DNA from 2 places in the Cutibacterium acnes genome. Region 1 is predicted to be linked to the other one. Evidence: riboswitches for the same ligand, from Rfam matches in the RefSeq annotation. Region 1 holds a riboswitch; the other holds the start of a gene.
The links. A riboswitch is a leader RNA that binds a small molecule or an ion and turns the genes downstream of it on or off. The one in region 1 is predicted to bind cobalamin.

Region 1 (5,403 bases):
CGGGATGCCCTTCTCAATGGCCTTGGCCATACCACCGGCCTTCTCGACCTCCTGGATGTGAGCCCAGGCCTTGCGAGCCAGCTCGAGGGTAAGCTTCTCGACGTAGGCCGAGCCGCTCCAAGGATCGATAACGCGGCAGGTGCCCGACTCCTGCTGGATGAACAGCTGGGTGTTTCGAGCAATACGGGCGGAGAAGTCGGTCGGCAGAGCGATGGCCTCGTCGAGGGAGTTCGTGTGCAGGGACTGAGTGTGTCCCTGAGTGGCTCCCATGGCCTCCACACAAGTACGAATCACGTTGTTGTAAACGTCCTGGGCTGTCAACGACCAGCCAGAGGTCTGCGAGTGAGTGCGTAAGCTCATCGACTTCGGATTCTTCGGGTTGAACTGGTGCACCAGCTTGGCCCACAGCATGCGGGCCGCACGCATCTTGGCGACCTCCATGAAGAAGTTGGTGCCAATGGCCCAGAAGAAGGAAAGACGCGGCGCAAACTGGTCGACCTGTAGGCCCACCGACTCACCGGCGCGAATGTAATCAACGCCGTCGGCCAGAGTGTAGGCCATCTCGATATCGGCGGTAGCGCCAGCTTCTTGCATGTGGTAGCCGGAGATCGAGATGGAGTTCCACTTCGGCATGTTCGCGCTGGTGTACGCGAAGATGTCGGAGATAATCCGCATCGAAGGCAGCGGCGGATAGATGTACGTGTTACGAACCATGAACTCCTTGAGGATGTCGTTCTGGATCGTTCCGGCGAGCTGCTCGGGCTTGGCGCCTTGCTCCTCAGCGGTAACAACGTACAGGGCAAGAATCGGCAGCACTGCGCCGTTCATCGTCATGGACACCGACATGCGGTCCAGCGGGATGCCCGCAAAGAGCTCACGCATGTCCAGGATGGAGTCCACGGCCACGCCTGCCATACCGACATCGCCGGGAACACGCGGGTTGTCAGAGTCGTAGCCGCGATGGGTCGGCAGGTCGAAGGCGACCGACAGGCCCTTCTGACCGGCGGCCAGGTTACGACGGTAGAACGCGTTGGACTCTTTAGCGGTGGAGAATCCGGCGTACTGGCGAATCGTCCACGGCCGGAAGGCATACATGGTGGCGTACGGGCCATGTGTGAATGGTGGCAGACCGGCGTAGGTGTCTAGCCAGTCCATGTCACCGTAGACGTCCTCGGAGTAGAGGTGACCAACCGGAATTTGCTCCGGAGTGGTCCAGGGCTCCTGCTCACCGGCGGCCGCAGCCAATCTGGCGAACTGCTCCTGCGCATCTGCGGGAACCGAAGAATCCCCGAGGTTAATGGAATCGAAACGAGGCAGGGTGGTCACTTGGCAACTCCCAACGTGTCCAGAGTGGCGGTCAGGACGTCCACGACGTCCATCCCGAGGTAGATGCGCCCGTCGATGACCTTCTCGGCCTCGGCGGCATCATCACCGAATTCCTTGAAGGCACCTGACAGGTAAACCAGCTTGGCGCCAGCCTCCTTGAGGGCCTTGGCGACCTCGAGACCTTGAGCCGCGTAGGTCTTGGCGTTCGAGCACAGGTCGGCGATATCAGCACCAGACTCCTTAAAGGCCTTCACGACCTCCTCGGTGGTGCCCCCCTCACACTCGGGGGTTTCCATGCCGGCGATGTGCCATACCGGGGCGGAGAATCCCTCGCGCGGGCCAAAGTCACGGCGGGTTCCCAGGCAGGCCAGGAACACTTTTGGACGCTCAGGGCAAGTGGCAGAGCGATCAACGAGGGCCTCGAAGACCTCGGCGTCACGGTGCCATTCCAGACCCTCACGGGCCGGGGCTGCTGGATACGGTTTGGTCTCGACGGACTTGGCATCGAGCAGCGGGAACTCACTGACGGCCGTAATCGGCTGCTTGCGAGTGGCAAGACGCTTGGCACGCTCGGTGTTGAGCTTGTCGAGCTCGGTGCGGACATGGTCGCCGGTGAGGGCGGCAGCCATGCCACCAGCAGCCTCGACGGCCTGGAACTCGGCCCAACCGGCATCCTCCAACTTCTTGGTGAGTGCCTCGACATAGAAGGAGCCACCAGCTGGATCATTAGCGCGACCAATATTCGACTCTTCAGCGAGAATGATGCCGGTGTTGCGAGCGATACGACGAGAGAAGTCACTCTTCGGTAAACCAATAGCGGCGTCGAAAGGCAAGGTCGTGACCGCCTCAGCGCCACCGACAGCAGCACCGAAGGTTGCGATCGTGCCACGAAGGATATTGACGTAAGGATCGTCGCGAGTGAGCTCGCGCCAGCTGGTGACCGCTTCTTGACGGGCACCACGCTTAGCAGCCGGTACCTCGAAGACCTCGCCAACACGGTTCCACAAGGTACGTAGGGCACGCAGACGGGAAATAGTGAGGAACTCGTCGTGGGTGGCCGTGACGCGGAAGTTGATGGAATCGAAGGCCTGCTCAGCTGTCAGCCCCTGCTCAATGAAAGCTCGGACGTACTCAACGCCGGTCGCGACAGCCCACGCGAGTTCGTGCACGTCGCCAGCACCGGCGTTGTGGTAGATCGTGGCGTCAACGACGAAGGGGCGGGAGTTCTTGTAATTCTCGGTCTTCTTGACCCACTCGGCCATCCCGGACAAGTCTGGGTTACCGCCATTAAGGGCCGCAAAACCGATGGGGTCCAGACCGAGGTTAAACGACAGCTTGTCAGCATCGATCTTGGACTCAATGTAAACATCAAGGAGAGCCTGAGCAGCGGCCTCCTGGTCATCACGGCTAGAGACCTCAACCTTGGCCAGGTCGAGCAACACATCCTTGAGGTCACCCGCAATGTCCTCGGGCTTAATGGCGTCAGCCCCGACCCGCAGCCACAGGGACGTCACGCCACGCTCAAGGTCGGCGATAACGGCCTTTTTAGTGAACGCGACATCGGGATCCTCATGAAGGGCCCGGACATCCCATGCATCCATGCCGCCTTCACGGATCGTGGTACCACGAGTGAACGGCGGCACGCCCGGAACACCGAGCTTCTCGGGGGCATCCTGACGCCGGTACATCGGCTCGATCTGGATGCCGTCGACCGTAGTCGGCTCGAGGCGCTTCATTCCCTGCTCGATGTTGAGTTCCTTGCCCTCGGGACGACCCCGGTTCAGAACCTTAAGGACCGCCTCCTCCCACTGCTCGTGGGTGACCTTCGGGAAGTCCCCGGCCAGGCTCAACTCCTCAGGCATCCTGTCCTCGACGGACTTGGATGCGAGGTTGTCAGGATCAGTCATTCGTTAGACTCCTGCTCCGCTGTGGATGGTTGGACGACCTCGGTCGGCCCTCGAGACCTCGGACGCTGTGGTACACGCGTAGTGCACCACACGCTCTGGCAGGTATTCGGACTCGTGGGCACCTCGTCTGCCGACGAGTCCTACGTCACCGCTTCCCAGACCGAAGCCCAGTGCTTGATCGCTGCCAAACCGATTCGAGAACCGGATAAGCGACGATGGTGATGTCGTTCCCACTCACCGCTGCGGGGCAGTTCCGGAGTCTCACCGGATTCCCTCTTACCGCCTCAAAATCCCACGAAGGATTCCTTGGCACCAGCAGGTACGATACTAGGCCGCGCACAACCACCTCCGTGCAGCGGGGTCACAAGTGCACGATTGTGCACATGCAGGATGAACGGCCGCGCAGTAACTGCTAGAGCCTGCGGTACTGGGCTCAGTTAGCCGCTTTGGACATGACACCCGTACTCACCAGCCATTCACCAGCGGCCCACGAGGTGTTAGCCTCGCCGCTATTGACAGCTGAGCCGCTGACAAGGAGGTCAATCATGGCATTGCAGGAAATCGAATTCACTTCACGCAACAGACGCGACGCCATCCAGGCATGGGCTTACGAACCAGTGGGAACGCCGGCGGCCGTCGTCCAGATCATCCACGGTCTGGGTGAGCACTCACGCCGCTACCTGCACATGATTTCAGCTCTGCTAGATGCGAGCTTTATCGTCGTCGCTGACGACCATGCCGGCCACGGTCGCACCGCCATGCAGTCGGGCCAGTGGGCTGACGCGGGCGACAACTCCGCCGAGGTTGTCATTTCCGACGAGCTCACACTGCAGCAGCAGTTGACAGGCCACCCTGGGTGGTCTTCGGTCACAGTTGGGGTTCCCTGATTGCCCGTGCGATGGCTACCCGCCCCAACGCCCGCCTCGACGGCTTAGCACTAGGCGGCGTCGTGGCGCAGCTACGCGGCCTCGAGACCACCCTTGACCACGAGGCGCTCGCGAAGGCCATGGCGACCAACCCGGCCGGTCCCGCCCCCGAGTCCCTCGTCGCCCAAATGTTTGACGGATGTACTGACCGCTTGAGCGAAGGCGACGGCCCCACCGGCTGGGTGGCTCGTAACAGGGACGTGGTTGCCGACTACGGCAAAGATAAGTTCAATAATTTCGGTGCCCAAATGAGCACGCGCTTCCTGCAGGGTTTCGCCGACATCTACGACATGGCTAACGGGGAGGGCTTCTATGCGGCGATGCCGAAGATCCCCATCGCCTTGTTTGCGGGCAGCGAGGATCCTGCGGGCAACTTCGGCACCGGCGTGCAGGCTGTCGCGCAACGCCTGCGAAGGGACGGGCACGACGTCGAGCTACACCTATACGACGGCCTGCGCCACGAGGTGCACAACGAGCCCGAGTCGCGTGCCGACGTGGAATCGAGCCTCGTCACCTTCGTAGATCGAGTGGCCAAGAGGAATTAGGCGGTCGCGATAGTGATCGTTGCAGGGCTCACCCTGGACGGCGAGCCCTGCAACGAGGTGTTGCCGGAGGCCGGAAAAAGGTGACTGGTGTCGTACGCCACATCGCTGCCTTAAACTCATGGGGACCCCCGAAAGGACCTCCCGTGAAGATTGCCGTTGCAGGATTGGGCTACGTCGGAATGGCCAATGCCGTGTTGCTGGCCCAGCATAACAGCGTCGTCGCTATCGATATCGACGCTGAGCGGGTCGATATGGTCAACAACCGGCATACCACCATCGTTGATCCCCTCATAGCGGAGTACTTGGCCCATCACAACCTGGACCTGCGCGCCACCACCGACCCGCAGGAAGCGTACCGGGGAGCAGACTTCGTCGTCATCGCCACCCCGACCAACTATGACCCTGGCCAAAACTACTTCGACACCTCAAGCGTCGACGAGGTCCTTGATCTGGTCCAGGAACTCGCCCCTCACACGACGACCGTCATTAAATCAACAATCCCGGTGGGCTTCGTCGAGGGCGTTCGCAAGGAGCGCTCCGGGCTTGACGTCATCTTCTCCCCCGAGTTCCTGCGAGAAGGTAAGGCTCTGTTCGATAACCTTCACCCCTCGCGGATCGTCGTCGGGGCGGACTCCCCCAAAGCCCACCTCTTCGCCGACCTCATGGCTGCCGGGGCCGTTGACACCAATGTCCCGGTGC
Region 2 (5,403 bases), 180 kb from region 1:
TGACGACGCAGTGCAGTGGACAGGAAACCACATCGCCACCGTGATTGAGCAGTAATCCCTCACGGAGCACTATTTCAGTGATCAGACGGGACGTGGGCCTGGGTCCCGTCGAGGTCAAGCCCGGCGACATCGCCGACGACGGTGATGGCCGGCGGGTTGATCTCGGCTTCCGCCATGTCTTCGGCTGCCTTCTCGAGGGTCGTCGTCAGAGAACGCTGGGTGGGCAGTGAGGCATCAGCAATAATGGCGACCGGTGTGTCGCCGGCCAACCCGCCGTCCATGAGGCGGGTAGCGATGTCGCCAATGTGGGCCACTCCCATGAGAATCACCAGGGTAGTGCCTGTCTTGGCGATCTGGGCCCAGTCCAATTCGGACCGAGTATCGCCAGGGGCGACGTGACCCGAAACGACGGTAAATCCCTGCACCATATGACGATGTGTCAGCGGAACCCCCATGAGCTCGGGACCGGCTACGCATGAAGTGACGCCGGGGATGATGCGCACCGGAACGCCAGCAGCAGCGCAGGCCTGCCACTCCTCGCCACCGCGACCAAAAACGAAGGAATCGCCGCCTTTGAGGCGCACCACCTTACGCCCAGCTTTGGCGTGCTCGATAAGCAGTTCGTTGGTGCGCTCCTGGGGGACGTAAGGCCCGCGCGGCACCTTACCGACCGGGATCCTCTCGGCCTGGGGATTCTCATCCATGATGGCGGTTGGAGCGAGCCGGTCGTAAAGTATGACGTCGGCCTGGCGAACCGCCTCAAATCCCGCGACGGTCAGCAATCCGGGATCACCAGGGCCACCTCCGACGAGAGTGACGGTGCCGGGAACGAGGTCTGCGGAGTAGATCATTGATATTCCTTAGTTGCGGTGTGCTGTCAGATCGGAGATAGCTCGAGCGAGCTCGGCATGAATATTCGAGTCACGGACTGCGAGTCTGATCCAGGTAGGCCCGAGCCCGGGGAACGTCTCCCCCCGCCTCACAGCGAAACCACGCTCGGCAAGGGGCTGGCGTATCGAATCCCCGCTGAGAGACGATGTGTTGACCAAAACAAAGGGAGCCTCGGAGTCAACAACGCTCAGCCCGAGGCCTTTAAGCTTGTCGACGAGGTCGGCGCGGGCGGCTGGGATGTCGTCGCGTAACTGGGTCCGAAAACGTCTAGCCTCTTCGCAGGTGCACGCGATCATGGCTGCAATTGCTGGAGTCGACACCGACCATGGGGTCTGGTGAGCTGCCAACTGTGCGACGAGCTGTGAATCACCGACGACATATCCGGCCCGGATTCCAGCCAGACCGTAGGTTTTTGTCAGGGAGCGCAGGACGAGGAGGTCGTCCATATCGCTTCCAATAAGGGACTGGGACTCATCGGTGGCGTCCATGAAGGCCTCGTCCACAACGAGGACCCTTCCGGGGCGGCGCAGAGCCAGCAGGTCAGTAGCCGGGTGCAGTCTGCCAGTGGGATTCGTCGGGTTCCCGACGACGACGAGGTCGGCATCGTCGGGGACGAGGTCCGGGTCGAGGGCGAACCCATCGGACACGTTAAGGATGTGCCGACCGACGCTAATCCCGGCCGCTCTCAGAGCAGCTTCGGGCTCGGTGAACTGGGGGTGGACGACGATTGCGTGACGAGGTTCGAGGGTGGCGACCAGCGGGAAAGCCTCTGCAGCACCTGCGGTGGGCAGCACCATGTCGGTAGGAACCCCGTGCATGGCCGCCAGGGCCTCGCGACCCGGCGTGGCATCGGGGTAACGGGCCCAGTCATGCTCGGTGGAGATGATGGCGTCGCGAAGCCACTGCGGCGGCTCACTCACGCGCACGTTGACGGCCAGGTCGACCAAACCGTCGGCGATGTCACGATCCCCGTGATGGTTGAGATCGGGCTCAACGACTTGATCACCTCGGCCCTCGTGGAACTTCGTCACCTCGCTGGCAAACCACGCTGCTTGGGTGGGCTGACCGGCCCAGTGCAGGTGCAGGTAGGACGCCTGAATCGTGGGCCGGCCCAGCCCCGCCGGATCTCCCAAAGCCCCCTCGGCGCGGTCGGTGCCGTCGGGCATCGTGATGTGCCACGCCGGGTCGAGGTCGGCCAGCGGAGTCGTCGTGGTGCGGTGAAATTCGTGACCAACGACACTGATGGAGTCACGTGTAGCGACGCGGTACCCCATCGTGAGCCGCTTTGCCATGGCCGCATCCATCGGTAGCACGCCAGCCATCTCGTGCCCGTCAAGGTGACGGCACAGATACAACAACCCGGCGCACTCGGCGACAATCGGCATCCCGGCCTCAGCGTGGGACCGTACGTCGTCCCCCAGCTCCGAGTTGGTTTCCAAATCGGTGGCATGCATCTGAGGAAAGCCGCCTCCCAAATACAGTCCTTGGATGCCGTCAGGAAGGCGCCGATCCGTAAGGGGATCAACGTCGACGACCCGGAACCCTGCCGCTATCAGCATCTCGGTGGTCTCGGGGTACCGGAAGGTGAAGGCCCGTCCGGCGAACATACCCACAAGCGGCGACTCACCGAATGGATGGCCTTGCCAGCCGGCGGATTCCAGGGCAGCGGCGGGGTCCCACGGCTCGACGTCGAGGTCGGGGGCAGTAGCAGCCATATCCATAACGGCGTCAAGATCGACGTATTCGGCAATGAGGCCCCCCAGCCCGGCAACCTTGGTCGCGGAGTCTTCCCATTCCCCCGCTGGCACCAGACCGAGGTGGCGCGACGGCACAAAGATCGACTCGGTACGCGGGATCTGACCGAGCACCGGGATACCCAGTTGGGCCAAGCCCCGAGCGACTTCGGCACCGTGACGGGGTGAGGCCACCCGGTTAAGAATCGCCCCCGCAACGGTGACGTCAGGATCGAACGTCGCCAAACCAGCCACGACGGCGGCATGGGTGAGCGAAGCATGCGCGGTGTCAACGACCACGACAACCGGAGTTCGGGTCGTCGTGGCGATCTCGGCGCTGGAGCCACGGCCAGTCCCAAGCTGGCCGTCGAACAGCCCCATAACCCCCTCAATAACCGCAATATCGGCCGGATCAGGGGTGACGAAACCGTGGGCTAGCAGAGGGGCCATGAGCTCGTCACCGCACATCACGGAGTCGAGGTTGCGACCGGGACGTCCACTCGCCATCGAGTGGTATCCGGGGTCGATGTAGTCCGGTCCGACCTTGAAAGGCGCCACCGTCCGGCCACTGGCGCGAAGAGCTGCCATGAGACCGGTAGCAACAGTTGTTTTGCCACCACCCGATGCCGGGGCGGCAATAAGAATTCGTGGAAGGCGCATCACCACTCGATTCCCGCCTGGCCGCGCTGGCCAACGTCAAACGGGTGTTTGATCTTCGTCATCTCGGTGACGATATCGGCCACCTCGACAAGCGCATCCGGTGCTCGACGTCCGGTAATGACGACGTGCTGAGTTCCCGGGCGATTGACCAAAGTCTCGACGACCTCATCGACGTCGAGCCATCCCCAGTCCATTGGGTAGGTGAATTCGTCAAGGAGGTAGAAGTCGAGGGCCTCGTGCGCCAACAGATCAGACACGTGGCGCCATCCTTCCCGGGCGGCCGCCTCAGGGTTCTCCGCAGCATCAAAGGATCGTGTCCAAGACCACCCGGTACCCATCACCTCCCAGGTGACCGGCCCTCCGACGCCGATCTCCTCATGCAGCTGTCCGAGCGCCCGAAGAGCATCTTCCTCACCGACGTGCCAGCGCCCGGATTTCACGAACTGAAAGACCCCAACTCGCCATCCCTGATGCCAGGCACGCAGGGCGGTTCCCATAGCCGCCGTCGTTTTCCCCTTACCCTCACCGGTGTTAACCACCAGCACCGGGCGTAATCGCCGCTGCCTCGTGGACAGTCCGTCGTCGGGTTCGGCACTAGTGCGCGCGTGCGGCATGGATGACCTCCTTCGGGTCCGCGCCCTTGGTACCGCGGCGTTTCCGCGACTTGACTTACGGGATAGACCTGGCTTGCGCTGGGACGCTCACAGTGGCGGGACCGCTCCGGATTCGCACCGAATTCCTCCCCGCGAGTCCCCTTGATTGTGTCACACGGGCTTCGGCTCCCCCACCCCGCGTTGGCCCGGATCCGGGGGCCAGCTTGCGCACTGGCCTAGGCTTCACCCATGACCCACGATCCTGATACCTCTCTCCTCGGACGTACCCCCGGCCTGGCCGAGGAGCACTTCGCCCACGACGGGCTCATCACCAAGCACGCGGTACGAGCCGTTGCGCTGGCAGCCCTGCGGCCCATGCCTGGTCAACTGTTATGGGACCTCGGTACCGGAGCCGGGTCAATCGCGGTGGAATGGTGCCGCACTGACCCAACCTGTCGGGCGATCGGGCTGGAACGCAAGGCTGAGCGGGCCGCCAACGCACGTACTAACGCGTCCGAACTCACCCTTCCGGGCCAGTTCGACGTGATCGACGCCGATCTGGCAAAGGGACTGCCCGAGGGGCTTCCTGACCCCGACGCAGTGTTCATCGGCGGTGGAGCCACCAAGGCCCTGGTGAATCAGTGCCGGCCACGACTTCCCATCGGCGGTCGGCTCGTCGTTCACGGTGTCACTATGGAGGCCGAAATGCTAGTGGAGACCCTGCACTGTGACCTAGGCGGTGATCTCATCAGGTTCGGAGTCGAAACCGCCGATGTCATCGGTCGGTTACACGGCTGGAAGCCAGCCCGCACCGTCGTGGCGTGGACCTGGCAACGCACTGAGTGACATGCCCGGCTACCCCCACTGCGGACTCAGCTGATCTGGGAAGCGAGTAAGCAGGCAGCCCGCATCTGCTCGGCGGTGGGACGCACGTGGCGCGATGCCGCCGAGATACGGATGTAACCACCGGCCGCGGGGAAACAGATGAAGCGATCGGTTGGGAATCCCACCCGAGAGGGATCCTCCAGACCGACGTCGGTGCGCATGGCGGTGGCGTCCTGAATGACAGCTTCCCCGGAAGGTGGAGCTCCGTCCACCCAAGCTCCGGCCTCAGCCCCGACCAGACCGGCCAGACGCTGAGCAACCTCGTCACGACTCATGTCTCCCGACCTCGCGTCCAGAGCGTAGGTGACATATCCCTGTCGTCGCTCAGCCAAATCTGAGGCCGTCAGTGCCCACCGCGAAATGCCTGCGATCGCGGCACCAACGACGAAGAGCACAATCGTCACCTCGATGTCGGGACGCGAGGCGATCTTCATGCTCCGGTAGGGGTAGGTGAGGAAGAAATCGAAGCCGATGGCACTAACGACGATAACGAGGGCGTCGACCAACCACGACCCTCTCAGACAAACGATGACAATGACGAGGACGAGCACGAGGGCCGCTGCCGGAGCGACGAAGACGTCAATGAGGGCGCTCAACACCGCACACACGGCGATCGGCACGGCGACGGCGCCGACAAGCAG

Region 2: it holds a riboswitch for cobalamin, as region 1 does, so the genes downstream of both, cobO (cob(I)yrinic acid a,c-diamide adenosyltransferase) here and mutA (methylmalonyl-CoA mutase small subunit) in region 1, are expected to answer to the same signal.

What each region holds. Positions count from the first base shown of each region.
Region 1 covers NZ_CP023676.1:646,398-651,800, reverse strand. The annotation lists gene scpA (methylmalonyl-CoA mutase) at 1-1,326, opposite strand, end outside; gene mutA (methylmalonyl-CoA mutase small subunit) at 1,323-3,233, opposite strand; cobalamin riboswitch at 3,314-3,565, opposite strand; gene CPA42_RS13365 (alpha/beta hydrolase) at 3,779-4,120, shown strand; gene CPA42_RS13065 (serine aminopeptidase domain-containing protein) at 4,090-4,704, shown strand; gene CPA42_RS03260 (nucleotide sugar dehydrogenase) at 4,848-5,403, shown strand, end outside.
Region 2 covers NZ_CP023676.1:470,582-475,984, reverse strand. The annotation lists gene CPA42_RS02360 (cobalt-precorrin-6A reductase) at 1-55, shown strand, start outside; gene cobA (uroporphyrinogen-III C-methyltransferase) at 75-851, opposite strand; gene CPA42_RS02350 (cobyrinate a,c-diamide synthase) at 861-3,284, opposite strand; gene cobO (cob(I)yrinic acid a,c-diamide adenosyltransferase) at 3,284-3,898, opposite strand; adenosylcobalamin (AdoCbl) riboswitch at 3,951-4,036, opposite strand; gene cbiT (precorrin-6Y C5,15-methyltransferase (decarboxylating) subunit CbiT) at 4,127-4,723, shown strand; gene CPA42_RS02335 (DUF4118 domain-containing protein) at 4,750-5,403, opposite strand, start outside.